DNA from 2 places in the Streptomyces sp. NPDC004838 genome. Region 2 is predicted to be linked to the other one. Evidence: riboswitches for the same ligand, from Rfam matches in the RefSeq annotation. Region 2 holds a riboswitch; the other holds the start of a gene.
The links. Region 2 has a riboswitch for glycine ahead of gcvT (glycine cleavage system aminomethyltransferase GcvT). Riboswitches for the same ligand answer to the same signal wherever they lie in the genome.
Positions count from the first base shown of each region.

Region 1: it holds a riboswitch for glycine, as region 2 does, so the genes downstream of both, gcvP (aminomethyl-transferring glycine dehydrogenase) here and gcvT (glycine cleavage system aminomethyltransferase GcvT) in region 2, are expected to answer to the same signal.

Region 1 covers NZ_JBSGAW010000027.1:1,059-15,700, reverse strand. Annotated here, with positions in the region: gene ACWEFL_RS26955 (hypothetical protein) at 1-575, shown strand, start outside; gene ACWEFL_RS26950 (DUF5999 family protein) at 892-1,089, shown strand; gene gcvP (aminomethyl-transferring glycine dehydrogenase) at 1,433-4,318, opposite strand; glycine riboswitch at 4,504-4,600, opposite strand; gene ACWEFL_RS26940 (PRC-barrel domain-containing protein) at 4,727-5,110, shown strand; gene ACWEFL_RS26935 (DNA polymerase IV) at 5,020-6,630, opposite strand; gene ACWEFL_RS26930 (MerR family transcriptional regulator) at 6,778-7,374, opposite strand; gene ACWEFL_RS26925 (bifunctional nuclease family protein) at 7,587-8,060, opposite strand; gene ftsR (transcriptional regulator FtsR) at 8,114-8,860, opposite strand; gene ACWEFL_RS26915 (FHA domain-containing protein) at 8,887-9,777, opposite strand; gene ACWEFL_RS26910 (DUF881 domain-containing protein) at 9,926-10,846, opposite strand; gene ACWEFL_RS26905 (small basic family protein) at 10,852-11,184, opposite strand; gene ACWEFL_RS26900 (DUF881 domain-containing protein) at 11,181-12,113, opposite strand; gene ACWEFL_RS26895 (sugar phosphate nucleotidyltransferase) at 12,211-14,642, opposite strand, start outside.
Region 2 covers NZ_JBSGAW010000001.1:89,092-103,733, forward strand. Annotated here, with positions in the region: gene ACWEFL_RS00395 (trimeric intracellular cation channel family protein) at 1-217, opposite strand, end outside; gene ACWEFL_RS00400 (ABC transporter ATP-binding protein) at 236-1,726, opposite strand; gene ACWEFL_RS00405 (ABC transporter ATP-binding protein) at 1,723-2,919, opposite strand; gene ACWEFL_RS00410 (ABC transporter permease) at 3,003-4,001, opposite strand; gene ACWEFL_RS00415 (ABC transporter substrate-binding protein) at 4,249-6,021, opposite strand; gene ACWEFL_RS00420 (ABC transporter permease) at 6,153-7,157, opposite strand; gene ACWEFL_RS00425 (enhanced serine sensitivity protein SseB C-terminal domain-containing protein) at 7,942-8,730, opposite strand; gene ACWEFL_RS00430 (enhanced serine sensitivity protein SseB) at 8,887-9,687, opposite strand; gene ACWEFL_RS00435 (AAA family ATPase) at 10,365-11,042, opposite strand; glycine riboswitch at 11,250-11,343, shown strand; gene gcvT (glycine cleavage system aminomethyltransferase GcvT) at 11,491-12,615, shown strand; gene gcvH (glycine cleavage system protein GcvH) at 12,689-13,066, shown strand; gene glyA (serine hydroxymethyltransferase) at 13,144-14,403, shown strand; gene ACWEFL_RS00455 (L-serine ammonia-lyase) at 14,579-14,642, shown strand, end outside.

The DNA.
Region 1 (14,642 bases), on a different contig from region 2:
GCAGCGTCCTCGCGGCACTCGGTTCCCCGTCCGCCGTCCACGAGGACCACATCCCGGCACTCAGGTCCGTCCAGGGACCCGTGAGCCCCGAATCACCGCTCCCCGTACATGTACTGGAGAAACTGAAGGTGCCGGACGGGCTGGACGGGATCGTGCCCGACGATCCCCGGCCCGCCACCCGGCTCACCGGGTGGCGCTTCCTCCTCCGCGCCGGCGAGCGGTCCGTGGCCGCGGCGGAGACGGAGCTGACCCCGGACGGCTGGCTGTTCTCGCACTTCTTCGAAGGCCCCTACCTCCGCTCGACCGAACAGGCGCTCCGTCAGGCGGAGTCGCTCCAGACGCCGTTCCAGCCACGGCTGCTCTCCATACCCGCGCTGTACATGCTCACACTCTGGCTGCACGCGGACACGGAGGCCGACGCCTCCGCGGGCACCCCCGGATCCACCGACCTCCTGGTGCCGCTCGCCCCGGCACCGCCCGGCATCGCCGCCCACCGGCCGCACCGGTTCGCCGACCTCCTGCCCGTGATGAACCTCCGGCTGACTCCCGCCCCGCTGCTGGGCTCACCGGCCTGACACACCGCCGCCCCACATCCCGCCCGGCGGTCGAACCCTGTTCGCGCCCCGTCACTCATCGGTGACGGGGCGCACTGCTGCCCGAATGGACTAGTCCATTCCGGCCCCCCTGAACCACCCGAAAGGACAGTCAAGTTGAGCTGAACCGCCCGCGTGGGTGATACGTCTCTCATGAGAGAGACGAGCTGTCGCGAAATCCCTGCGGATTGACGCTCGTGCGGCAACACTGGGATCGGACCGACAGATACGGGGGGCGGCCATGAACACCTCATCGAGCCGCGGGACACTCACCACATCACAGCGAAAGAACCCACCCATGTGCCAGCATCAGCCACCTTGCCCGACATCCGACTCAGCCGACAGGGATGCGGCGCGCCTCATGGCGCACCACCCTGAACAGGGCTGGAGCCTGCTGTGCAATGGCGTGCTCCTCTTCGAGGACACCGGCGAACTGCTGCCCGACGGACAGATCATCGCGCCGCACCGGCCTCTCCGGGCGGTGAAGGCGGCCTGAGAGCCGTCTGAAAGCCGTCCCTCGGCACCCGTTGGATCGAGCCCTCTGCGTGGATGCGTCGCATCGTACGGCGGGGGGCGCCCGCATATCGGGCGCACAGGCGCGATCCGGCCAAGCGACGCGGCGGCGACGGGCGAGGCGGGGGCCTTCGCCCACGACGAGCCGGGGTTCCGTACGCGGATCCGGCGCGGTACGACGGGCCGTCGGTCGTGCCGCGAGCTGTTCTCCGTACAACAGCTACGACGGGTACGACCGGGGCGAACCGCACGACAGAAGCAAACCGTACGACAGGGGCCGGCCGGAGAGTTCCTCCGTACCGGCCCCGACGCACGCGTGCCGTCCGTCAGTTGTCGTACTCGTCCAGCGGCGGGCAGGAGCAGACGAGGTTGCGGTCCCCGAACGCGTCGTCGATCCGGCGGACCGGCGGCCAGTACTTGTCCGCGGCGTTCACCGCGCCCGGGAAGACCGCCTCGTCCCGGCTGTAGGCGTGCGTCCACTCCCCGCCCAGCGCGGCGGCGGTGTGCGGGGCGTTCCGCAGCGGATTGTCGTCGGCCGGCCACTCGCCCGACGCGACCTTCTCGATCTCCGTGCGGATGGCGATCATCGCGTCGCAGAAGCGGTCGATCTCGCCCAGGTCCTCGCTCTCGGTGGGTTCGATCATCAGCGTCCCGCTGACCGGGAACGACATCGTCGGCGCGTGGAAGCCGTAGTCGATGAGCCGCTTGGCGATATCGGCCACGCTGACGCCGGTGGCGTTCGACAGGGGCCGCAGATCCACGATGCACTCATGGGCGACCAGTCCGGCCGGTCCCGTGTACAGCACCGGGTAATGGGGCTCCAGCCGCTTGGCGATGTAGTTGGCCGCGAGCACGGCGACCTGGGTGGCCCGCTTGAGGCCCTCGCCACCCATCAGCCGCATATACGCCCAGGAGATCGGCAGAATGCCCGCCGAGCCCCAGGGAGCCGCCGAGATCGGTCCCACACCCGTCTCGGGGCCGGCGGTCGGCTGGAGAGGGTGGTTCGGGAGATACGGGGCCAGGTGCGCCCGCACCGCGACCGGACCGACGCCGGGGCCGCCGCCGCCGTGCGGGATGCAGAACGTCTTGTGCAGATTCAGATGTGAGACGTCCCCGCCGAACTCGCCCGGCTTGGCGAGGCCCACCAGGGCGTTGAGGTTGGCTCCGTCGACGTACACCTGGCCGCCCGCCTCGTGGACCCGTGCGCAGATGTCGGCGACGTGCTCCTCGAACACCCCGTGCGTGGAGGGGTAGGTGATCATCAGCACGGACAGTTCGCCGCGGTGCTTCTCGATCTTGGCGCGCAGGTCGTCGACGTCGATCTCGCCGTCGTCGGCGGTCTTGACGACGACGACCTTCATGCCCGCCATGACGGCGCTCGCCGCGTTGGTTCCGTGCGCGGAGGACGGGATGAGGCAGACGGTGCGCTGCTCTCCGCCGTTGGCACGGTGGTACGCGCGTACGGCGAGGAGCCCCGCGAGTTCGCCCTGGGATCCGGCGTTGGGCTGGATGGAGACCTTGTCGTAGCCGGTGACCTCGGCAAGCCGCTCCTCCAGCTCCCGGATGAGCGTGAGATAGCCGGCGGCCTGTTCGACCGGGGCGAAGGGGTGGATCTGCCCGAATTCGGGCCAGGTGACCGGTTCCATCTCGGTCGTCGCGTTCAGCTTCATGGTGCAGGAGCCGAGTGGGATCATGCCCCGGTCCAGCGCGTAGTCACGGTCGGCCAGGCGGCGCAGATAGCGCAACATGGCGGTCTCGGAGCGGTGCTGGTGGAAGACGGGGTGGGTGAGGTAGTCGTCGGTCCGCAGCAGCGCCTCGGGCAGCGCGTCCCCGGTGGCGGCGTCCAGCGCCTCGATGTCGGCGTCGACGCCGCAGGCGGCCCAGACGGCGGCCACGGCCGCGCGGGTGGTGGTCTCGTCGCAGGCGACGGAGACATGCGCGTCGTCCACGAGGCGGATGTTGACCCCGCGCTCACGGGCGGCGGCGACCACATCGGCGGCCGGGGCCGGGACGCGTACGGTCAGGGTGTCGAAGTACGAGCCGTGCACCACGTCCACACCGCCGGCCTTCAGGCCCTCGGCGAGCAGGGTGGCGTAGCGGTGGGTGCGCCGGGCGATCGACCGCAGTCCGTCCGGGCCGTGGTAGACGGCGTACATCCCCGCCATCACGGCGAGCAGCACCTGCGCGGTGCAGATGTTGCTGGTGGCCTTCTCGCGGCGGATGTGCTGCTCGCGGGTCTGGAGCGCGAGGCGGTACGCCTTGTCGCCGTCGGCGTCCACGGAGACGCCGACGAGCCGTCCGGGCAGGCTGCGGGCGTACGTCTCCCGCACGGCCATGTAGCCGGCGTGCGGGCCGCCGAAGCCCATGGGGACGCCGAAGCGCTGGGTGGTGCCGATCGCGATGTCCGCGCCGAGTTCGCCGGGCGAGGTGAGCAGGGCCAGCGCGAGCAGATCCGCGGCCACGGTGACGACCGCGCCGAGGGCGTGCGCCTGGTCGATGACGGGCTTGAGGTCCCGTACGGCGCCGGAAGCACCGGGGTACTGGAGCAGGACGCCGAAGACGCCGCCGTCGGCGATCTCCGCGGGGATGCCTTCGCTCAGGTCGGCGGCGACGACCTCGACTCCGGTCGGTTCGGCGCGGGTCCGGATCACGGCGAGGGTCTGGGGCAGTACGTCGGTGTCGACCAGGAAGACGCCGTTCTTCACCTTGCCGACGCGGCGGGCGAGCGACATGGCCTCGGCGGCGGCGGTGCTCTCGTCGAGGAGGGAGGCACCGGAGGTGGGCAGGCCCGTCAGTTCGGCCACCATGGTCTGGAAGTTCAGCAGGGCTTCCAGGCGGCCCTGGGAGATCTCCGGCTGGTACGGCGTGTACGCGGTGTACCAGGACGGGTTCTCCATGACGTTGCGCAGGATCACCGGCGGGGTGAAGGTGCCGTGGTAGCCGAGGCCGATCATCGGCGTCAGCACCTCGTTCCGGTCGGCGAGGGAGCGCAGCTCGGCGAGGACCTCGGCCTCGGTGCGCGCGTCCGGGAGCCCAAGTGCCCCGGCGCTCTTGATGACGTCGGGCACCGCCGCGGCGGTCAGCTCGTCCAGCGAGCCGTAACCCACCTGCGCCAGCATCTTGGCCTGGGCCTCGGCGTCGGGTCCGATGTGGCGCTGCTCGAAGGGTGTGCCTCGCTCCAGCTGTGCGAGCGGCATGCGGTTGGCGGTCATGTAGGAGGCCTCCTGGTCTGACACGACCTGCGAGGGGCACCACGGCGCGGGATGCCCTGGACGGCCTCCCCCTCTGTCATCTCAACCTGAGAGCTTCGCCGGACCGCCCGAAAACGGGGCGCTCCGGCTTTCACCGTCGGTGAGAGCGGATGCCGTCCGACGCCCGCCCTGCTTTCCAGAGTGACCTCGTCCGTGCGGTACAGGTGCCTGAGAGATTCCGGGGAGGATTTGCTCCTTCGGCGCCACCGTCGTCCTGCCGGTGGACTCTCCCGCACGGGGTCAGCAGCCGCCTGCCAGCCTACCAGCGCACACTCTCGACGATCGTTCATGCGATCCCTCAAGTGGCCGACGGCCAGAATGTGCCCTTTCGTATGATTTAACCAGCAGTTGCGACCTTCTGGAGGGACCGTGCGAACCGATATCGATCCGCGCAGCCTGATCGGCCGCAAGGCGTTCGACCGCAACGGCGTGAAGATAGGAACGATCGACGAGGTCTATCTGGACGACGCCACGGGCTCACCCGAATGGGCGGCAGTCCGCACCGGGCTCTTCAGCCGGGACGCGTTCGTCCCGCTGGAACCGAGCACCTTCGCCGACGACATCCTGCGTGTCCCGTACGAACGCTCGCTGGTCAAGGACGCGCCGGACTTCGGCGTCGGCCGCCATCTCTCCCCCGAGCAGGAACTCCAGCTGTACCACCACTACGGCCTCGAACTCTCCGTGGCCCCGGAGACTCCGCCGTCACCGGCCCGCGACCGCTCCTTCGGGAAGGTCGCCGGCGACGACGCCTGACGCGAATCGTCGGCCAGGGCGACGAGGGCGACCAGGGGCAGCGGATCGGAGAGCACCAGCTCCGGATCGTCCGTTCGGAACGTGCGGACGCGCCCAGGCGGCGAGTCCGGCTCCTCGAACCGCACGGTGACCCGCCCCACCCCGCTGCCCTGCACCCATCCGGCCCCGTACACGGCATGCCGCACATCGTGACCGGCGGGCCAGCGCCGCTCCCCCAGCGCCTCGTCCCCCGCGGGCGCGTCCCCGGCCCCGGCCGTGTGCCCGCCGTGCCGTACGGGTCCGTCATCGCCCGGCAACGCACCCGTCCGTACTCCGCCGCCGAGGCCGCCGGGCGGCGGCCGGTCACCGCTCTCGTACGGGCTCCGCGGGTCGGCGTCTCCCGGCCGTACGGCTCCTCCCGCGCCGGGCACGGCCTCCGCCGCTCCTGTCGGCTCCCCAGCCGCCGCCTGGGCGGCCTGGGCGAACAGGTCCTCCTGGGTGTAGTCCGCGAGGCCGCTGACCCCCACGCCCAGCAGTCGCACCCCGCCCGTCGTGTCCACGGCCTCCAGCAGCCGCGCTGCCGCCTCCCGTACCACCGAGGGGTCGTCGGTGGGCCCCCGCAGGGTCTCCGAGCGGGTCAGCGTCGAGAAGTCGTACCGCCGCACCTTCAGCACGATCGTCCGCCCCGAGTGCCCCGACGCCCTCAGCCGCTGTACGCAGCGGTCCGCGAGCCGCTCCACCTCCAGCCGGATCCCGACCCGGTCGTGCAGATCGACGTCGAAGGTGTCCTCCACCGACACCGACTTGGTGTCGCGCTCGGCGACCACGGGCCGGTCGTCGTACCCCATCGCCATCCGGAACAGCGAGGTCCCGTGGGCCTTGCCCACCAGCCGTACCAGTTCGTCCTCGCCCGCCTCCGCCAGCTCCGCGCAGGTCGTCATGCCGGCCCGCCGCAGATGCTCCCCGGTCGCCGGTCCGACGCCGGGCAGCGTCCGTACGGACATGGGCCCGAGCAGCTCGCGCTCCGTGCCGGGCTCTATGAGGACGAGCCCGTCCGGCTTGGCCTGCTCGGAGGCGATCTTCGCGAGCATCTTGGACCCGGCGAGCCCCACGGACCCGGTGAGCCCGGTGACCGCCCGGATGTCCGCGCGCAACCGCTCGCCCACCAGCCGCGCCGACAGCGAGTCACCGGCCGAGCCGCCCGCCTCCAGATCCACGAACGCCTCGTCGAGGCTGAGCGGCTCGACAAGCGGTGAGAGCCTGCCGAGCAGCGCCATGACCTGATCGCTGACCGAGCGGTAGACGGAGAAGCGTGGCACGAGATACGCCGCGTTCGGCGCGAGCCTCCTGGCCTGCGCCATGGGCATCGCCGAGTGCACTCCGAAGCGTCTCGCCTCGTACGAGGCCGTGGCGACGACCCCTCGTGGACCGAGGCCGCCGACGATCACCGGTTTTCCGCGCAGGCTGGGCTTCGCCGCCTGCTCGACGGCGGCGAAGAACGCATCCATGTCCAGATGCAGAATCGTCGGCGCGGATCTCACATCTCCGATGCTGCCTCACGCCACTGACAATGCCCCGCCAACCGGCCCGCGCGCCCTCCACCGGTCCCACCCGGGCACAGGGCCCCAACCGCGTATCGTCTCGTCCTCGCCGTCGCCGGTACGGGCACACCGGCGACGGGTCCGCGCTCAGACCGCGCGGTCGCGTCTGCGCCTGGCCAGTTCGTCGGCCGGGTTGTTCCCGACGAGTGTCTCGCCGGTGTCGATCCGCTCGCCGTGCAGCTGCGACAGCGCCGCCTCGACATCGCGCCAGACCACGCCGACGGCGATGCCGAAGATGCCCTGTCCGCCCTGGAGCAGATCGACGACCTCGTCGGGAGACGAGCACTCGTAGACCGTCGCCCCATCGCTCATCAGGGTCATCCGCTCCAGATCGGCGAAGCCGCGATCCCCGAGATGCCGCACGGCCGCCCGGATGTTCTGAAGGGCCACGCCGGTGTCCAGGAACCGCTTGACGATCTTGAGGACGACCACATCGCGGAAGCTGTAGAGGCGCTGTGTGCCCGACCCGTACGCCGGGCGGACACTCGGCTCGACCAGGCCGGTACGCGCCCAGTAGTCGAGCTGTCGGTAGGTGATGCCCGCGGCCGCGCACGCGGTGGGCCCGCGGTAGCCGACCGTCTCCTCGGACGGTTCAGCCGCACCCCGCTGGAGCGGATACGGCCCGCCCTCCCCCGGACTCCGTCCGAGGGCGCCCCCAACCGCACCGTCGCCGCTGCTTCTCACGCCGGCCCTCCGTCCTTGACTGCCCACACGACGGTAGGCAGTCACCAGGGGTGCGTCAACGATCGCCACACTCGCCACGCCGAGTGATAATCACCCTGAGAGTGGTTTCGCATGCCCCGATCCGGGGAAGGGCTGCTCGAATGCGCCCTGTCCGCCGGCGGGTGGCCACCGGCTTCCGCCGACGGCCACCATGCTCACTCAGCGTTCAGCGGTCACTGACTGCTGGTTCCGAAGTCCTCGGGAGAGATCTGGTCGAGGAACTCGCGGAACTTCTCCACCTCGTCCTCCTGCTCGTCCGGGATGGCGATCCCCGCGTCGTCGAGCACCCCGTCACTGCCGTAGATCGGCGTGCCGGTGCGCAGGGCGAGCGCTATGGCGTCGGACGGGCGGGCGCTCACCTCGACTCCACTGGCAAAGACCAGCTCCGCGTAGAAGACCCCTTCGCGCAGGTCGGTGATGCGGACCTCGGTGAGTTCCTGCCCCACCGCCTCCAGCACGTCCTTGAAGAGGTCGTGGGTCAGCGGTCTGGCCGGTGCCATGCCCTGCTGTGCGAAGGCAATGGCGGTCGCCTCCCCGGGACCGATCCAGATGGGGAGGTACCGGTCGCCTCCCACTTCACGCAGGAGCACGATCGGTTGGTTGGAGGGCATTTCCACCCGGACACCCACAACGTCGAGCTCGTTCACACAGCAACCCTAGGACGTGCCCGGCCTCTTTGGGTAGTCGGGCACGTCCATGATCAGTGGAGCCGGACCCCGAGAGCGGTCTGTACCAGGGCCGCGTGGAGCCGTACGGACAGGGCCGCCAGCTCTTTCGCGGTGGCCTCGGCATGCGCTCTGGTCTGCGGATTACGATGCCGCCGCAAGGGTGCGACCACCTGTTCGACGAGTCCGGCCTCCCGGTCGGCGGCGGCCTTCATGGCCCGCAGATGCCGTGGTTCGAGACCGAATCTGCCGAGATCGGCGATGAGCCGGGCCACGGTCACCGACTCGGCGTCGTACCCGCCGTCGCCGTCGGGTGCGAGCAGGCCGTACGACTCCCAGTCGGCCAGTTCCTCCTCGCCGACCTCGGCGGCGGCCAGCAGCTCGGCCCGCCCCACCCTGGCGGCGGTACGCCCGTCGGCGTCGGACTCCCCGGCCCCGTCGGACAGCTCCCGGCCGGAGCTCTGAGCGGGCAGCTGCGGCTGCTCGCCACGGGCGACGGCGTCGAGATGCTCGCGGATGACCTTCAGCGGAAGATAGTGGTCCCGCTGCATGCGCAGCACCTGGGCGAGCCGCTCGACATCCTCCGAGCTGAATTTCCGGTACCCGGACGGGGTACGGCGCGGTTCGACCAGCCCTTCGGCCTCCAGAAAACGGATCTTGGAAATCGTGACGCCGGGAAACTCGTCCCGCAGCTGATGAAGCACCGTGCCGATGCTGATCAGCTTCTCGCCCGCGGAGGCGGTGCCGTGTCCGGCACCGCCCGTCGTCGGTGTTCGCAGCATGTGCCTTCCCTGACGGGCCTGACGGATTACATGCCCCGCTGGCTCGCATGGCTCGCGTAGAAGACCAGTCGGTACTTGCCGATCTGGACCTCGTCGCCATTCGCCAGATAGACCGCGTCGATCCGCTCACGGTTGACGTAGGTGCCGTTCAGGCTGCCGACGTCGGCGACGCTGAAACTGCCGTCCGGGCTCCTGCGGAACTCGACATGACGCCGGGACACGGTCACGTCGTCCAGGAAGATGTCGCTCTGCGGGTGCCGGCCGGCCGTGGTCAGCTCGCCGTCGAGCAGGAAGCGGCTGCCGGAGTTGGGTCCGCGCCGGACGACCAGCAGCGCCGAGCCGAGGGGCAGGGCGTCCACGGCGGCCTGAGCCTCCGGGGACAGCGACGGGAGCTGTGTCTGCCCCGTCACCTCGGAGTCGTACGCCTCCAGCCCGGAGATGGAGATCGTCGACGTCGTCTCCGAAGGACGCTCGGCCGAGACCCCGCCACGCAGTGGTGCTCCGCAGTTGGAGCAGAACCGGCTGGACTCGGCATTGCGGTTCCCGCACCTCGTACACACCGTCACGCCCGCCATGGACGGATCCTCCTGTCGCGGCTGGCCCCCGCGGGGATTGGTCGCATAGGGGTCGGGGGCAAACCCTCCACCCGTACCTGAGGTTGATGGTTCCCCGAAACCTATGCGGCCGGGACCGGCAGGGTCAACAGACGACGCGCCCCGGCCACCCGGAATGTCACCACCCGGACCAGCGACCTCGTCCCGGAAGAGAGGCCGCTCAGCGCCCTGCTCCTCCTGGCCATGACGCCGGGCACGATGCCTGGCGTTGCCGCCGTCCTCGCGTCCGCTCTTGCCGAACAACTTCGCAAACAACTTCACGGGCGATTCCCCTTGACCGAAATAGACCCGCCCGTGGGGCAGGACGAACCCTCATTGATCACACCTGCCGACCCGGACATCATCACAACGTCCGCGGCCGTCAGACAGTTTCCATTACGCCGCGCGATGTCGGTGTGCCGACCCCCCGCAACCTCTCGTCCCGGCGACCCGGGCATCGCGCTCCCCGGCCTCACCGCGCTGACGACCGAGCGTAGTCAGGGCTCTTCACGGGTCGCAAGGCATCCACGACGATCCTCTCCGCGCGCTCCACCGTGGCCGTGGCCTGCTCCTTTTCCAGTGTTTGCACGACCCCGCCCGGAATGTTCAGGGCGGGCTCCAGATCCTGCGGCTTTCCGATGACCTTGAAAACGTACGGCGCGCTGATCCGCATCCCGTCCACCTTGATGTCACCGCCGGTGCCCGTCAGATAGGTATCGGCCACGACCCGGACGCCATTGACCTGAATCGCCTCGGCGCCCGCGGCCCGCAGCTCCTGGACCGCGTCGAGCAGCATGTCCGGCTCCACGGAGCCGGACTGGCCGGCGACGGTGAGCGTGATGCCCGGCCCCTGGGCCGCGACGGTCCCGGCCAGGATGCCGAGCTGCTGTTCCTTCTGCCGCGTCTGCTTACGCGCCTCCTCCGCCTGGTCGGAGCTGTTCTCCAGTTCCGCGCGCTGGACCTCCAGGCGCTGCTTCTCGTCCTCCAGCCGCTGGGTGCGGCTGTCCAGCTCGTCGAGGATGCGTACGAGATCCTCCTGGCGTGCCCCTCGCAGAGCACTGTTGTCACTGGTCGAGCGGACCTGGATGGCGAGCCCGAGACCGAGGACGAACAACAGGACCGCGACGATGAATTGGGCGCGGGTCGCCCGGGGCGGCCAGAGACCGGCCTTCAGCCGCTGCCGGCCCGTCAGCCCCGCCGGGGCCGTGCCGGTCTCCTTGGTCGCCTCGGTGGCCTCCGGCTCCGCGCGTTCGGGTCCGCCGGGTGCCGGTTCCGCGGGTGCCGTTCCTGCGGGCTCGGAGGGCTCGGCCTCGGGCATCTCGGACCGGGGACCGGCGACCTTGGGGGCGGTGTCCTCGGGAATCCCGTTCCGGGGACGCTCTTCGCTGTTCATCGGCGTCACGCCTGGAAGACGTGCCGGCGGATCGCGGCAGCGTTGGAGAAGATCCGGATGCCGAGCACGACCACCACTCCGGTCGACAACTGGGCGCCGACGCCCAGCTTGTCGCCGAGGAACACGATCAGGGCGGCCACGACCACATTCGACAGGAAGGAGACGACGAACACCTTGTCGACGAAGATCCCGTCCAGCATGGCCCGCAGCCCGCCGAAGACGGCGTCGAGCGCGGCGACGACAGCGATCGGCAGATAGGGCTCGACCACCGCCGGAATCTCGGGCCGGACCAACAGTCCGACCACGACTCCCACGACGAGGCCCAGTACGGCGATCACGATGTGCCCTTCCCTGTGTCTGCCGTACCCTGCCCGCTGCCCTTCCCGGCATCGGGGGTTCCCGGCTCTGCTGTGCGTACGATCAGGCTCGGGGCAGCCGGAAGACGCACCTTGTCCTGTGTAGAGATGCTGAAACGGATCCCGAAGTTCTCTCGCAGCACCTGCAAATACTGTCCGTCGGAACTTTCCTGGAACGAACTGCTCAGCCGCTTCCCGTCCCCCACCGCCAACACCGTGTACGGCGGCACCAGCGGCCGGTTGTCGACCAGTATGGCGTCGCCCGCCGCACGGATGGCGGAGAGGGCGGTCAGCCGCTGTTCATTGATGGCCACGGCCTCGGCGCCGGACTCCCACAGTCCGTTGACGATGCGTTGCATGTCGCGATCGCGCACCCGGCCCGTATCACTGAAGCCGCTGCTCTCCCGGGGACCGCCGGCACCACCGCCGACGGCGTCCTTCGCATCGTCCACGACGAGCTTCACGCCGGGTCCGCCGACCTCCGTCGCCCCGGCGAGCATCGCGACGAGTTCCCCCTGGCCACCGTCCTGGGCGTTGAGGGCCTTCCGCTGCCGCTCACCCACCTCGTCCCGGAGTTCGTCGACGCCTCGCTCCAGTGCGTCCGCCTCGGCGGTCTCGGCGTCGACGCGGTCGATCAGTTCCTCGCGCTCCTTGGCCACGACCGGGGCGGATATCCGCGCCTCGGCGGCGCCGACGGTGACTATCACGGCCGCGAGCACCAGGCCGAGGGCGAGCCAGAGCTTGGCCCGCAGGGTACGGGGCAGCCCACCGCCCTCCGCCCGGCGCCGGGCCGTCGCCTCGGCGTATCCCTCGTCGAGACTGTGCTCCATCACGTTCGTCAGCAGCGACATGGACGCATCGGGGCGCGGCGGTGGAGAACCAGTGCTCCGAATGGGGGGCTGCTGCGGCATGCCGCACATCGTCGCACGCCATGGCCGCTACCGCCGAATGGCCCCACCGGCGGGCCGGGAGCCGTCGGTGGACAACTCCCGGCACACCGGTCACACGTCAGTGACCTGCGCTGTCGACGACGGCGGCCCACTCGTTGAGCAGTGCCTGCGCCGAAGCGTCATCGGGTCCTTCCGCCCACAGATGGGTGACGGCCTCCGCGGGGTCGGGCAGCACCATCACCCAGCGGCCGTCGGTCTCGACGACACGAACCCCGTCGGTCGTGTCCACATGCCGCTCCTCGGCCGCCTCCACGACCCGCCGCATGACGAGCCCCTTGACCGCCCAGGGAGTGGCGAGATCACGCCGCAGCACATGCGCGCGCGGAATCCGGGCGTCGATCTGGCTCAGCGTGAGCTGCGTACGCGCCACCAGCCCCACCAGCCGTACCAGGGCCGCCGTACCGTCGAAGACACTGCTGAACTCCGGCACGATGAAGCCACCGCGGCCGTCGCCGCCGAAGATGGTGGTCTCCTCGCGGCCCACCCTCGTCAGATCGTCGGGCGAGGTCGTCGTCCACTCCACCTGTGTGCCGTGGTACGCGGCCACCTGCTCGGCGATACGGGTCGTCGTCACCGGCAGAGCCACCCGGCCGCTGCGCCGTTCGGCCGCGACCAGGTCGAGCAGCACCAGCAGCGCCCGGTCGTCCTCGATGATGCGACCCCGTTCGTCCACGAGCGACAGACGTTCGCCGACCGGGTCGAATCGCACGCCGAAGGCCGCCCTCGCGGAGGCGACGATCTCGCCGAGCCTCACCAGTCCCGCCCGCCGGGTGTCGGCCGACTCGGTCGGTCTCGCTTCGTCGAGACCGGGGTTGATGGTCAGAGCATCGACCCCGAGCCGTCCCAGCAGACTCGGCAGCACCAGCCCGGCACTGCCGTTGGAGGCGTCCACCACGAGCTTGAGGCCCGATTCGGCGACCCCTGTCGTGTCGACGTTCCGCAGCAGTGATCCGGTGTACGAGTCGAAGACGCTGGCGGGGAAGTGCAGATCGCCGATCTCCCCCGGAAACGCCCGCCGGTACTCCTGGCGGGCGTAGACCCGGTCCAGTTTCCGCTGCCCGCCTTGCGACAGGTCCGCCCCTCGTTCGTCGAAGAACATGATGTCGACCGAGTCGGGCACCCCCGGCGATGTACGGATCATGATGCCGCCGGCGCTGCCGCGCGCGGTCTGCTGGCGTGCCACCGGCAGCGGCACGTTCTCCAGGTCCCTCACATCGATGGCACTGGTCTGCAGCGCCGAGATCACGGCCCGTTTGAGCGCCCGTGCGCCACGGGAATGGTCGCGCGCCGTGGTCACGGTGGCGCCCTTCTTCAGCGTCGTGGCATACGCTCCGGCCAGCCGTACGGCCAGCTCCGGAGTGATCTCCACATTCAGGATCCCGGAGACTCCCCGGGCCCCGAAGAGATGCGCCTGCCCCCGTGACTCCCAGATGACCGAGGTGTTGACGAAAGCGCCGGCTTCGATGGTCTTGAAGGGGTAGACCCGCACATTGCCCTGAACGATCGATTCTTCACCGACGAGGCACTCGTCACCGATGACCGCGCCGTCCTCGATACGAGCGGATCGCATGATGTCGGTGTTCTTGCCGACGACGCAGCCGCGGAGATTCGCATGCTCCCCGATGTACACATTGTCGTGGATCACCGCTTTATGAAGGAACGCACCGCTCTTGACGACGACGTTCGAGCCGATGACTGTGTGTTCGCGGATTTCGACATCGGCTTCGACTTTGGCGTAATCCCCGATGTACAGCGGTCCGCGCAGTACGGCGTCGGGATGTACTTCGGCGCCCTCGGCGACCCAGACACCGGGCGAGATCTCGAATCCGTCGAGATCGACGTCGACTTTGCCTTCCAGGACGTCGGCCTGGGCCTTCACATAGCTCTCGTGTGTGCCGACGTCTTCCCAGTAGCCCTCGGCGATATAGCCGTAGATCGGCTTGCCTTCCTTCATGAGCTGGGGAAAGACATCAGCGGACCAGTCGACGGGTACATCGGCTTCGACATAGTCGAAGACCTCGGGTTCCATGACGTAGATTCCGGTGTTGACGGTGTCCGAGAAGACCTGGCCCCACGTCGGCTTCTCCAGGAAGCGCTCGACCACACCCTCTTCATCGACGATGGTGATGCCGAATTCAAGTGGGTTGGGTACCCGCGTCAGACACACCGTGACCATCGCGCCCTTCTCCTTGTGGAAGGAGATCAGGTCGGTGAGGTCGAAATCTGTGAGAGCGTCACCGGAGATGACGAGGAACGCGTCGTCCTTCAGCGCTTCCTCGGCATTCTTCACGCTGCCCGCGGTGCCGAGTGGCTTCTCCTCATTGGCATAGGTGAGCTCCATTCCGAGCTCTTCGCCGTCACCGAAGTAGTTCCTGACGAGTGAAGCGAGAAACTGTACGGTCACGACGGTCTCATTGAGACCATGCCGCTTGAGCAGCCGCAGCACATGCTCCATAATCGGCCGGTTGGCAACCGGCAGGAGCGGCTTGG
Region 2 (14,642 bases):
AGTAGCCGAGATCGGTGAAGGCGGCCGGGGGAACAGCGCCGATGATCAGGTCGCGCAGCAGCCCTCCGCCCAGCGCGGTCACCTCGGCCAGCACGGCGATGCCGAACACGTCGAAGTTCTTGCGTACGGCGAGCAGTGCGCCGGAGATCGCGAAGACGAAGATTCCGGCGAGGTCGAGCGCGTGCTGAACGGAGGGCGTGAAGAGTTCTTGGAACACCGGATGATTGTGCCGGGTCTACTCCCGTGTCCCGCCCGGCCCGCCAGCCCTGTCTGACTCGTCTGACTCGTCTGCCTCATCGGTGTTTCCCGACTCAACAGGCTCGACAGGGTCGGCAGGGTCGGCAGCCGCTACGGCTCCGCTGGCCCCGCCGCCCGCCTCCACCCCGCCGCCCCCGCCGCCCCCTTCGGTCTCGACCCCGGCTGTCTCGGCCCCGACTGTCTGGGCTGTCTCGGCCCCGGCGCGGGCCGTCTCCACCGGAGCCCCCCGCACCGCCGCCCCCGCGTCCGCCGACCGGGGAGCCACCGTCACCACCTCGACCGCCTCACGCGCCGACTCCAGCACCTTCTCCTGTGGCGCCAGGTCCGCCGCGTTCTCCGGATGGTGGCAGGCCACCTGCTGTCCAGGCTTCAGCGCGATGAGCGGGGGCTCCCGCGTGACGCAGATCTCCGTCGCCTTCCAGCACCGGGTGTGGAAGCGGCAGCCCGTCGGCGGGGAGATCGGCGACGGCACATCGCCCTTGAGGAGAATCCGCTCACTCTTGACGCCGCGCCGCCGCGGGTCCGGCACCGGCACCGCCGACATCAGCGCCTTGGTGTACGGGTGCATCGGCGCTTCGTACAGCGAGGCCCGGTCCGCCAGCTCCACGATCTTGCCCAGATACATCACCGCGATCCGGTCCGACACATGCCGGATCACGGAGAGATCGTGAGCGATGATCACATAGGTGAGCCCCAGCTCCTGTTGGAGGTCGTCGAGCAGATTCACCACCTGCGCCTGGATGGAGACGTCCAGCGCGGAGACCGGCTCGTCCGCCACCACCAGCCGGGGCTTCAGGGCGAGCGCCCGCGCGATGCCGATGCGCTGGCGCTGGCCGCCGGAGAACTCGTGCGGATAGCGGTTGTAGTGCTCGGGGTTGAGGCCCACCAGTTCGAGCAGCCGCTGGACCTCCTTCTTCACCCCGCCTTCCGGCGTGATGCCCTGGAGCCGGAAGGGCGCGGAGACGATGGTGCCGATCGTGTGCCGGGGGTTCAGCGAGGAGTACGGATCCTGGAAGATCATCTGGACGTCACGGCGCAGCGGACGCATCCCGGCGACACCCAGGTGGGTGATGTCGTGCCCCTCGAACTCGATCCGCCCGCCGGTCGGTTCGAGCAGCCGCGTGATCAGCCGGCCCATCGTCGACTTGCCGCAGCCCGACTCGCCGACCACGCCGAGGGTCTCGCCGGAACGGACGTCGAAGGTCAGCCCGTCGACGGCCTGGACGGCTCCGGTCTGCCGTCGCAGCAGCCCCTTCCTGATGGGGAAGTGCTTGACCAGGCCCTCGACCTTGAGGAGCACGTCCGGGGCCGCCTTGGCGTCCGGTGCGGCCCCGGTCTCCGTGGCAGCCCCGGTCTCCGTGGCAGCCTCGGTTTCCTTGGCGGCCCCGGTTTCCTTGGCCGCCCCGGTCTTCGGCGCGGCCTTCGCGTCCGCCGCCGCCTGCTGGGGAATCTTCACGTCGTCACTCACAGCTTGGGCGCAATCTCTTCGGTCCAGATCCGCGTCCGCTCCCCCTGCGCCATGTGACAGGCGGAGAAGTGCCGCCCGCCCACCTCGCGGAGTTCGGGGCGGACGGTGCGCGTCACATTGCCCTCGGGCACATCGGCGTACGGGCAGCGCGGGTTGAAGGCGCAGCCGTCGGGGATGTCGATGAGGCTGGGCGGGGAGCCCTTGACCGGGATGAGCCGTTCGGTCTGATCGCGGTCGATGCGCGGCATCGAGCCGAGCAGGCCCCAGGTGTAGGGGTGCTGGGGCTCGTAGAAGACCTTCTCGGCGGGGCCGCGTTCCACGCACCGGCCCCCGTACATCACCAGGATGTCATCGGCCAGTTCGGCGACGACTCCCAGGTCGTGGGTGATGACGATGACCGCGGAGCCGAACTCTCTCTGGAGATCCCTGATGAGGTCGAGGATCTGCGCCTGGACGGTGACGTCCAGCGCGGTCGTCGGCTCGTCGGCGATCAGCAGTTCGGGGTTGTTGACCAGCGCCATCGCGATCATCGCGCGCTGGCGCATTCCGCCGGAGAACTCGTGCGGGTAGTCGTCCACGCGTTTGTCGGGCTGGGGGATGCCCACCCGGTCGAGCATGTCGACAGCGCGCTTGCGCGCGGTCTTCTTGTCGACGTCGTGGTGGACCTGGTACGCCTCCACGATCTGCCTGCCGATCGTGTAGTAGGGGTGCAGGGCGGAGAGCGGATCCTGGAAGATCATCGCCATGTCCCGGCCGCGCAGCCTGCGGACTTCGTCCGGGTCAGCGCCGAGCAGTTCCCGGCCGTCGAGCCAGACCTCGCCGGAGATACGCGCCTTGCGGCGGCCGTACTGTCCCGCGGTGTGCAGGCCCATGATGCCCAGCGAGGTGACGGACTTGCCGGAGCCGGACTCGCCGACGATGCCGAGGGTCCGGCCCTTCTCCAGCCGGAAGCTGAGGCCGTCGACGGATTTCACGAGGCCGTCGTCGGTCGGGAAGTGGACCCGGAGGTCGCGTACTTCGAGGAACGCGGCCGGGGCGGGCGATCCGGCCGCCGCGACCTCGCCGGGGGCCGTTCCCGCACCGGTGTCGCCGTCCGCGGACGTGCCGGATTCGCCGGACGCATCGGCGGCTCCGGACGCGCCGGACGTAGCCGGGGTTCCGGACGCATCGGCGGCTCCGGAGCCACCAGACACGCCGGACGCACCAGACGCACCAGACACACCAGGGGTTCCGGACGTGCCGGACGCGTCCGAAGTGCCGGAGGTTTCGAGGTTGGTCATCCGAGCCTCACTCGCGGGTCGACGACGGCGTACAGCAGGTCCACGACGAGGTTGGCGACGCAGATGAACAGGGCCGCGATGAGCGTGACGCCGAGGATCAGCGGAAGATCCTTGGTGTTGATGGACTCGATCGCGAGCCGCCCGAGTCCTGGCAGGTTGTACGTGGACTCGGTGAGCACCGCCCCGCCCAGCAGCGCTCCGAGGTCGAGGCCGAGCAGCGTCAGCACGGGCGTCCAGGTGGAGCGCATCGCGTGCCGTCCGATGACGACCCGCTCTGTGAGTCCCTTGGCGCGGGCGGTGCGGATGTAGTCCTCGCCCATGATCTCCAGCATGGTGGCGCGGGTGAGGCGCGCGTACATCGCCGCGTACAGGAAGGCGAGGGTGATCCAGGGCAGGATCAGCGTCTCGAACCACTGGGCCGGATCCTGCCCCAGCGAGGCGTACTCGCCGCCGACCCAGTCCAGCTGGTAACTGAAGATCGCCAGCGAGAGCAGTCCGGTGAAGTAGATCGGGAGCGATACGCCGGCCAGCGCGACGGTCATCGCGGCCCGGTCCCACAGGGTGCCGCGGCGCAGCGCGGAGACGACGCCGGTGCTGACACCGCCGACGACCCAGAGCAGACAGGCTCCCCCGGCGAGCGACAGGGTGACCGGGATGGCCTCGGTGAGCTGCGGCCACACCTCCTGTTCGGTACGGAAGGAGTAGCCGAAGCAGGGGGCGGGGCAGTTGGTGACGTCCGCGCCGTTGGCGTACTCCCGGCCCACGAACAGGCCCTGGACGAAGTGCCAGAACTGCACCAGCACCGGATCGGCCAGACCCAGCTTCTTCCGGATGCCCTCGATGGCGGCGGGGTCGGTCTGCTTGCCGGCGAAGAGATACGCCGGATCGGACCCGGCCCACTTCGGGAGCACGAAGAAGATGACGAAGGTCGTCAGGGTCACGACCAACAGCATCATGGCGACGGCGAACAATCGCCGGACGATGTATGCAAGCACTGTGCGCGGCCCGGCGGCGGCCGGGGCGACCCCGGTCGACGGGGTGCTCCCGGCCGCCGCCCGAGGCCATCACCTGCCCTTCGGGACTGGCGGGTTGGGCGATGGTGGGGGCGTGGCCGGTCGCCCGGGGCCGGGCCGCGGGCGACCGTGCACGTCACGGCTGAGGACTGCACGTCATGACGGACGAAGTCACGTCATGACGGACGACTGGACGTCATGGCGGAGGACTGGACGTCATGGCGGAGGATTACTTGACGACGCCCAGGCTGACGTAGTCGTAACGGCCGTTGTAGGCCGCCGTCGAGTAGGCGTTCGTCAGCCGCGAGCTGCGCCAGGTGATGTTCTTCTCGTAGATGAACGGCATCTGCACGGCCAGGTCGGCGACGGCGTGGTTCATCTGCTGGTAGATCTCGCCGGCCTTGTTCGGGTCGGTCTCCTTCAGAGCGTCGTCGAAGAACTTGTTGATCTTCGGATCGTTCGTCTCGGAGATGTTGTAGTTGCCGTTCGTGGCGATGAAGCGGCCGTCGACGAGCGGCTGCGAGAATCCCTGGCCGGTCGGGAAGTCCGGGCCCCAGCCGGACATGACCAGGCCCAGGCCGCGCTGCTTCACCACGGCCGGCGAACCGGTGATGCTGGAGGATTCGGCACCGTCGATCGCCTCGACCTCAGTCTTGATGCCGACGGCCCCGAGGGCCTGCTGGAGCGCCTCGGCCGCCTGGACCTCGTTCGGGTTGTTGCTGCGGGCGCTGATGTTGGTACTGAAGCCGTTCGGCTTGCCGCACGCCTTCAGGGCTTCCTTGGCCTTGGCGGTGTCCGGCTTGCCCTGGCGCGCCTTGATGCCGTACGGGTCGTAGTCGTCCGCGCCCTTGATGCCCTTGGGCAGCATGTTCGTGGCGATGTCACCGCCGGCCTGCGGGCCGCCGCGGACCGTCTGCAGCGATGTGTAGTCGGTGGCGTAGATGACGGCCTTACGGCACTCGATGTTGTCGAACGGCGCGACCTTGGTGGCGATGTCGACATAGCGGACGAAGCTCGTCTCGATGTTGTCGACATTGTCCTTGTGCTCGGTGAGCGCCTTGGTACGGCCCGCCTGGGCCATTCCGGTGGCGTTCAGGTCGAGGTCGTACTCGCCCTTGATGAGCAGTTCGTCGATGGCCTCGATGTTGGAGTTGATCGTGACGGTGATCTTGTCCGGCAGCGCGGGCCGGATCGGGTCGGACGCCTTCTGCCACTTGTCGTTGCGGACGAGGACGATGCTCTTCTTCGGCGTGTACGACTCGAACTTGTACGGGCCCGAGGAGAACGGCTTCAGCTGGTACTTGGCCGCCGTGTCCTTCTCCTTCTTCACCGGCGACCCGGACGGCATGGCGAGCATCTGCTCGAAGTCGCCGTTGGGCGCGGCCAGGTTGAAGACGATGGTCGTGTCGTCGGGCGTCTGGATCGCCTGCAGTCCGAGCTTGTCCGCGGTGGTGTCCTTGTACGGCCCCGGGTACTTCTGCTCCGGGTCGAGGACCTGCCGCAGATACTGCGGGCCGCCGGTGATGACGTCCTTGGCCCAGATGCGCTCGATCCCGTACTTGATGTCCTTGGAGGTGATCGGCGAACCGTCCTCCCAGGTGATCCCGGAGCGGAGCTGGTAGGTGTAGGTCTTGCCGCCGTTGGAGACGACGCCCTTGGCCTTGGCGAGGTCGGGGACGAGTTCGGCGCCCGCGGCGCCCGGTTTGGTCGCGTACGAGATGAGTTGCCGCGCGTAGAACCGGGAGAAGTCCCAGGCCATGCCGTAGTACTGGCGCTGGGGGTCGGCGGAGTCCAGGTCCTGTTTGCCGATGAACTTCAGCGTGCCGCCCGCTTTGGTCGACGGACTGGCGATGCCCTTGGCTCCGGCGTTGAATCCGGCGCCCTTGCCGCCGCCGTTCTCGTCGTCGGAGCCGCCGCCGCACGCCGCGGTGGCCGTGAGGGCGGCCACGACGAGCGCCGCTCCGGCGATGCGCCTGGTCCTCGACGAACGTAGGGGAGTCATAGTTCCTGCAACCTCCGGGGTAGCGCGGTCCCTGCTCGACGCCGGGAATCCATCGGGGAGCCGCCTGACATCTGTGGCAGGGGCACGTTCAGTTGGCCGCGGCCGGGCGGCGCCGCGGGGATCGAGGGCGGTCACCGGGTGCCCTTGGGGTCGAGCGCGTCCCGCACTCCGTCGCCGAAGAGGTTGAAGGCCAGGACCGTGATGAAGATCGCCAGACCGGGCACCACCATGAAGGTCGGGTCGGACTCATAGGTCTTCACCGCCGAGGAGAGCATCTGCCCCCATGAGGCGGTGGGCGGCTTCACCCCCGCGCCGAGGAAACTGAGCGCCGCCTCGGTGAGGATGTTGGTGGGGATCATCAGGGTCGCGTAGACGGTGATCGGGGCGACGAGGTTCGGCAGGAGTTCCCTGAAGAGCACATAGCGCCGGCCCGCGCCCAGGCTGCGGGCGGCCTCCACGTACTCCTTCTCCCGGAGGGAGAGGGTCTGGCCGCGGACGATGCGTCCGACGTACGGCCAGCCGAAGAAGCCGATCACGGTGACGAGGATGGCGACTCGGACGTTGGTCCCGGTCATGCCCAGCAGATCGGTGGGGAGCACCGAGACCAGGGAGATGATGAAGAGCAGCTGCGGGAAGGCGAGCAGCATGTCCATCACCCGGCTGATGACCGAGTCGACCCAGCCGCCGAAGTATCCGGCCATGACGCCGAACACCGTCCCGAGCAGTACGGCGACCAGGGCGGCCAGGAAGGCCACCAGGAGCGAGATCCGCGCGCCGTAGACGATCCGGCTGAAGACATCGCGGCCGTTGCTGGGCTCGACGCCCAGCAGATGCTCGGAGCTGATGCCGCCGTACGAACCGATGGGCAGGCCGAACAGCGGATCGAGCTTGTCCTGGTGGAACTTGTCGGGCGGGTGGCCGAGCAGATCGACGATGAGCGGGGCGAAGACGGCGACGAGGACCAGGAGTATGACAACGATGCCGCCCGCGAGCGCGAGCTTGTCCCGCTTCAGTCGGGTCCAGGCGATCTGCCGCAGTGATCGGCCCTCGACCGACTTCTTGAGTACAGCCGCCGCGACGTCGGCGGTCGCGGCCTTCTCCGCGTCCGCGCTCGTGTCGTGCATTGGTGCCGTCATCGTGGTGGGGCCCCTCTCGGCCGGAGGTGACCGGCCCGTACCCGCCGCTGGAGCGGCTTCGTTCACAACATCCGGTTGGACATGCGGCAGTCGGTACGGAGGTACGGGTTACCCAGCCGTACAAGGGGTGCGCGTCTCCCCTTGGTGCGGGAGTCTTCAACGGTCCCGCGATCACCCGCCAGACCCCCTGAGCAATGGTTGCTCAAACGTGATGCACCCTCAGAGGCTCCGATATCCGGACCGCTTCCCATACTGAGCGGATCGGTAATTGCCGTGTATGAGGCGAAAGTTGGGACAGTTCCCACTATGTGGACCGGAGTGCGTCCGAGGGATCGAAGGGGCAATTGCGCTCGGAAACAGGCAAACGACCGGGCCGGGCACGGCATTCGTGAAGCTCGTGCGGAGCCGGGGTGTGTGGGCCCTTCACACATGCCGTACGGGCCGCGCGCGGAGACCTGCGGAGACCGGGGTGGGCGGTCGCGGCGAACCGGGCGCGCGGGCGGGCGGCCACGCTCGGGGGTCGGCGCCCGAGGAACGGTGACTCCCGGGGTTGGGCGCGCGCTTCCGGATTCAGCGCGTGGGGGCGCGGTGTTCACCCGGATCAGTGCCGTCGGGGATCAGCACCCTTGGGGATCGGTGAACATCCGGGCGAGCCTTCGGGCTTCCGTCTTCTGAAGGATCGGCCCCGATGCTCGGGCTTCGGGGGCCGGCTACCGGCCTCCGGCTACCGGCTACCGGCTACCGGCTACCGGCTACCGGCTACCGGCTACCGGCTACCGCAGGATCAGCGGCCGTGGGGAGGGGGGTAGCCGTAACCGCCGCCGCCATGCGCGGGGTCATGGGCGTCACGGTCGTAGAAGGGCTGGGCATTGGCCCGCAGCCACATCGCCACCGGGTCGTACTCGTCCGACATCGCGACCGTGGAGACGGGCAGCCCGTCCGGCACCGCGGCGATCGACTGCTGCATCATCGCGCGCACCGCGTCCACCGACTGTCTGCCCGTGTCGTACAGATCGAGCCCGATGGCGAGATACGGAGTGCCCAGCGCGGGCTGGACCCACGCGCGGCGCAGTGAGCGGACGGCGGTGGTGCGGTGGGCGTTCTGCGAGAGCAGGGCGTAGAAGTGCTGGATCTCGATGGCCGGTTCGGAGAGCCTGAGCGGTCCGGCCGGCATCCGGTCGAGGCCGGTGGCGATCCGGCGCAGATCCGGCCAGGGGATGCCGACGCCGCCACCGGGGGCATGCGGATTCAGCCAGATGCCCCAGCGGTCGGGGTAGAGCGCTCGGGCGATGTCGAGCCCGCTGACCACCTCATGTGCGCGGTTCCAGCCGGAGACGGAGAGTTCCTGGGCGGAGGTGACACAGGGGGCGTAGCCGACGCCGTCGATCTCCATGTTCCCGTACTGCGCGTCCGGGGTGCCCGGCCGGCCCTGCCAGAGCAGCATCCACACCTGGCCGCCCGCGGGGTCGGCGAGCGCCTTGAGCAGTGCCTCGTACGCGTCATAGCGCCCGGGGGTCACCTGGCGGAGCATGTGCTCGACCTGCCCGGTCGCCGCGGTGCCTGACGCGCTCACCCTGGTCCCGCCCCTCTGTCCGACCCTGTATCCGACATTCGCGACCTCCAGCCGGTGGGAGGCCGACTCCGGACCGCTGGTGGTGTCCGGGCATATGAAACCAGCTTAATCGGCCGTCCTGACATCGACTTGACGTCCTTGAGCGCCACCCGTTCGCTATCTGTGATCCCGCTGATAGAAGGGGCGCAGCTTCTCCAGCATCCAGTCGGCCACGGGGTCGTGTGCGACGTCCAGCAGCACGATGCTGACGGGCCAGGGAATCGGGACCCGGCCCAGCGCCCGGCCCAGGGCGTCCAGGGGGGCGTTGGCGTGGGCGGCGTCGAGGGAGGCGAGCTGGACGCCGATGAAGAGCGTCGGCGGATCGCCCTCGACGGAGGCGAGAGCCCTGCGCGCGGTGAGGACGACGCCGGACTCCTGGAACTCCCCGGCCGCCGCGGCCAGGAAGTCGACGGGCTCGTCCTGCCAGTCCGGCTCGAAAAGCCGTACGCGCCCACCGCTCGCGGGCCCCGCCCCAGGGCCTCCGGCATCGATGACGCCCCCCAGCGGGTCGCCCACCGCCCGGCACAGTTCGGCGACGGCGGGCGGCGGCAGCGGCGCGCCGACGGCGCCACCCGGATTGACGGCGATGCCGAGCTGCGGGGGCAGTCCGCGGGCGAACTCGCGCGCGGGCGCGACGGTGAAGGACATATGGCTGCCGACGCAGGCCATGAACTGCTCTTCCGAGCTGAAGACGGGCACATACGCCCCACCGTCGATCTCCATCATGGGCAGATCGAGGTCCCGGCTCTCCGGGCCGCCGCCGTTGGGCAGCGGCACCCAGATACGGCTCCGCCCGAGCACCTCGACGAGCCGCGCACCCGCGGCCGGGTTCCCGACCGACGCGGCGAGCACCTCTTCCAGCTCGTTCACAGGCCACTGCGCGTAGAGACGCGAATGCGCCTGCTCCGACATGGTCATGCCCCCGACCCTCTCCCCCGGCTCCCACCGGGCGTCCCACGACTGCGCTCCCCCGACTTTAATGCCGTGGAAGGCCGCGGGGGCCGCGCGGGGCGCGGACGAGCGGCGGCCACTTAGCCAAGGTGGACGGCACCGCGAGGCGCGCGGGGCGCAGGCGGGGTGGACGGCGCGGGGCGCGAGGGGCGGGCGGACGGCGCGAACGGGCGGTGCGGTCCAGCCGCCCCCGCCGCCCGGCTGCTCCCGGCCCCGCCCGTCCCGGCGTCCCACCCGCCCTGGCGTTCCGCCCGGCGGGTGGCCGCACCCCACCACAGAGCGGTCTGACGGCGACAGAGGCGGGGGCCAGGGAGGCCGGGACGGGGAGACGGCCGCGGGTACGGGGACAAGGCGCCGGGACGGAGAGGACGGGAACAGCCACGGGGACGGGACGGGGAAACAGGAACGGCCCCTGGGGACGCGGACGGCTGAAAAATGCCCTACCCATCCGGGTGCCCGAGCCCGCGGGCTCGGGCTGGTGCTCGTGTTCCGCTCCCACGTACGCAAGCTCGCGCCCGCGCCCCTGCCTCGTACACAGACCCGTGCCGTACACGGACCCGCGCCCCTATGTCCCGCCTCACAGACGTCCCGTACACGTCCCGTATCCCGTCTCGCGGGTCCGTTTCCGTACTCGGGCGCCGCCCTCAGCACCTCGGCGGGCTGGCGAACCCCATCCGGGTCAGGACCGTCGCCGCGTCCCGGTCCAGCAGCACCGCGGAGGCGCAGCCGGACGGGAGACGGCCGCCCTCCGCGTCCGAGATGAGACGGCCGGCGGCACGGCGGTGGCGGGCGAAGGCGTACCCCGACACTCCCCGGCCGCGCTCGCGCTGCCCCTGCCGGGCGATCTTCGGCGAGACGTCGAGGATGACCAGATGCAGGGCCGTGCCCCGGCGCCGGGCCTCACGGGCGAGCCAGCGGCGCACCCACGCCTGCGTACCGCAGTCGTGGACGACGACGCTCTCGCCGGAGCGCAGGGCCCGCCGCAGCCCCGCGTAGTGCGCGAGGCGGACGAAGGGGCGGTAGACCGCGTACGGCAGAAACCCGGGCATTCGGGCGTCCCACCGGTCCCGCGTGTCCTGGGAGTCGATGCGCAGGCCGCTCGCCGCACGCCGGATCAGCGTGGACTTCCCGCTGCCGGGCAGCCCGGAGACCACCACGAGGTCACCCGCTCCGAATGTCAGCCGCCGCGGACTGCGCCCGGAGCGCTCCCGCAGATCCCGCAGCGCGGGCGCGGGCGCCCCCAGAAGCTCCCGGACGGGCGCCGATGGCTGAGCGGGCACCCCCGCGGTCGTCGCGTAAGCACCGGAGTGCTGCAACGTCATCACACCCTCCCCCACTGTCAGCTCACCGACACACTTGCCCAAGAAGCGTAAAGAAATGGTAATGCGGTTCAACGGGTTTCCCCGTGAAGAGCGTCTTGCCCCATGTCGCGGTTCCGGGAACGGCGACGGGAGAATCCGTTGGGCCCGTCCACCCCACTCGACCGTGAGGCGTGCAATGATGTGCCCGCCAACTGCATACCGGCCGCTTGAATCCGCGCGGGAGAGTTCCGGCCATGCCGCCGGACGCCGAAGGAGCAAGTTCCTCCCTTGAATCTCTCAGGCCCCGTACCGCGCGCGATGAGGCAGATCTGAAAAGCGAGCCGCTGGCAGTGGCTCCACCCAAGGTGCAAGTCGCGACCATCTCTACGTACGGTCGCGGTGAACCTCTCAGGTTCCGATGACAGATGGGGAGGAACGTCCTCGTCGCCATGCCTTGGGAGTCCCGTCCATGAGCCCTGCCCCCCGTCGTACCCCCCTCGACGCCCTGCACCGGTCGCTGGGCGCGACCATGACCGATTTCGCCGGCTGGGACATGCCGCTGCGGTACGCCAGCGAGCGCGACGAACACCAGGCCGTACGCACCCGAGCGGGCCTCTTCGACCTCTCCCACATGGGCGAGATCACGGTCACCGGCCCGCAGGCCGCCACACTCCTGGACTACGCGCTGGTCGGGAACATCGGCACGGTCGGCGTCGGGCGCGCCCGCTACACCATGATCTGCCGGGAGGACGGCGGCATCCTGGACGATCTGATCGTCTACCGCCTCGGTGACGCCGAATACATGGTCGTGGCCAACGCGGACAACGCCCAGACCGTCCTGGACGCGATCACCGAGCGTGCCGCGGGCTTCGACGCCGAGGTGCGCGACAACCGGGACGCCTATGCGCTGATCGCCGTACAGGGCCCCGAGTCCGCGGGCATCCTGAAGTCCGTCACCGACGCCGACCTGGACGGGCTGAAGTACTACGCGGGCCTGCCCGGCACGGTCGCCGGGGTCCCCGCGCTGATCGCCCGTACCGGCTACACGGGCGAGGACGGCTTCGAGCTGTTCGTCGAGCCGGAGCGGGCACAGGAGCTGTGGAAGTCGCTGACGGCCGCGGGCCGGGACGCCGGTCTCGTCCCCTGCGGTCTGTCCTGCCGCGACACCCTGCGCCTGGAGGCGGGCATGCCGCTGTACGGGCATGAGCTGACCACCGCGCTGACCCCCTTCGACGCCGGCCTCGGCCGGATCGTGAAGTTCGAGAAGACCACGAACGGCGGAGCCTTCGTGGGCCGCGAGGCCCTGGCCGCGGCGGCCGAGCGCGCCGAGACCGCCCCGCCGCGCAAGCTCGTCGGCCTGATCGCCGAGGGCCGCCGTGTCCCGCGCGCCGGATACGAGGTCGTCGCCGGCGGCAAGGTCGTCGGCGAGGTCACCTCGGGCGCGCCCTCCCCCACGCTGGGGAAGCCGATCGCCATCGCGTACGTGGACCCGGAGCACGCCGTCCCCGGCGCCGAGGGCGTCGGCGTCGACATCCGCGGCACGCACGAGCCGTACGAGGTCGTCGCGCTGCCGTTCTACAAGCGCCAGAAGTGACCCTCGGCACACCCTCGCCCACCACCCCCCTGCCCGTACATCCGCACTTCCCGCGTACAGGAGAATTCAGATCATGAGCAACCCCCAGCAGCTGCGTTACAGCAAGGAGCACGAGTGGCTGTCGGCCGCCGACGGCGGTGTGTCGACGGTCGGCATCACGGAGTTCGCGGCCAACGCGCTCGGTGACGTCGTCTACGCACAGCTTCCCGAGGTGGGCGACACGGTGACCGCGGGCGAGACCTGCGGCGAGCTGGAGTCGACCAAGTCGGTCAGCGATCTGTACTCCCCGGTCTCCGGAGAGGTCACCGAGATCAACCAGAACGTCGTGGACGACCCTTCGCTGGTGAACACCGCCCCCTTCGAGGGCGGCTGGCTGTTCAAGGTGCGGGTCGGCGAGGAGCCCAAGGATCTGCTCACCGCCGACGAGTACGCGGATTTCTCCAGCGGCTGACGTGCCCCCGCAGCTGATGCGCCCCAGCAGCTGAGGGACTTTGGCAACCGACCATCACCACCCCCAGGGATCCAGAGATGTCGCTTCTCAACACCCCTCTCCATGAGCTGGACCCGGACGTCGCCGCCGCCGTCGACGCCGAGCTCCACCGCCAGCAGTCCACCCTCGAGATGATCGCCTCGGAGAACTTCGCTCCGGTCGCGGTCATGGAGGCCCAGGGCTCCGTCCTCACCAACAAGTACGCCGAGGGCTACCCCGGCCGCCGCTACTACGGCGGCTGTGAGCATGTCGACGTCGTCGAGCAGATCGCCATCGACCGTGTGAAGGCGCTCTTCGGCGCCGAGCACGCGAACGTCCAGCCGCACTCGGGCGCGCAGGCGAACGCGGCGGCGATGTTCGCGCTGCTGAAGCCCGGCGACACGATCATGGGCCTGAATCTCGCGCACGGCGGGCATCTGACCCACGGCATGAAGATCAACTTCTCGGGCAAGCTCTACAACGTGGTCGCCTACCACGTGGACGACGCCACCGGCCAGGTCGATATGGCCGAGGTCGAGAAGCTCGCCAAGGAGTCCCGGCCCAAGCTGATCGTGGCCGGCTGGTCCGCGTACCCGCGTCAGCTGGACTTCGCCGCCTTCCGCAGGATCGCGGACGAGGTCGGCGCGTATCTGATGGTCGACATGGCCCACTTCGCGGGCCTCGTCGCGGCGGGTCTGCACCCCAACCCGGTGCCGCACGCCCATGTCGTCACCACGACCACCCACAAGACGCTGGGCGGCCCGCGCGGCGGAGTGATCCTCTCCACGCAGGAACTGGCGAAGAAGATCAACTCGGCGGTCTTCCCCGGTCAGCAGGGCGGCCCGCTGGAGCATGTCATCGCGGCGAAGGCGGTCTCCTTCAAGGTGGCCGCCACCGAGGACTTCAAGGAGCGCCAGCGGCGCACGCTGGACGGCGCGCGCATCCTCGCCGAGCGCCTGGTCCGGGACGACGTCAGGAAGTACGGCGTCTCCGTGCTCTCCGGCGGTACGGACGTCCATCTGGTCCTCGTCGACCTGCGCGACTCGGAGCTGGACGGCCAGCAGGCCGAGGACCGGCTCCACGAGGTCGGCATCACGGTCAACCGCAACGCCGTCCCGAACGACCCCCGGCCGCCGATGGTGACCTCGGGCCTGCGGATCGGCACCCCGGCGCTCGCCACCCGCGGTTTCCAGGCGGACGACTTCCGCGAGGTCGCGGACGTCATCGCCGAGACGCTGAAGCCGTCCTACGACGCCGAGGCGCTGCGCGCCCGGGTGACGGCGCTGGCCGCGAAGCACCCGCTGTACCCCGGTCTGTAGCCCTTACGTTCCACCGGCGGATTCCGGGGCACCGCGCACACTGGACGGTGAGCGCGGTGCCCCGCCCGTACCACGCACCACCCCGGTGCATCCCGCGCACCACCCCGGCGCGTATCCGCACCACCCCGCACCACCCCGGCAGACAACGGCGTCTACCACTCTCCTAGGAGTCCCCGTGGCCATCTCGGTCTTCGACCTCTTCTCGATCGGCATCGGCCCCTCCAGCTCCCACACGGTCG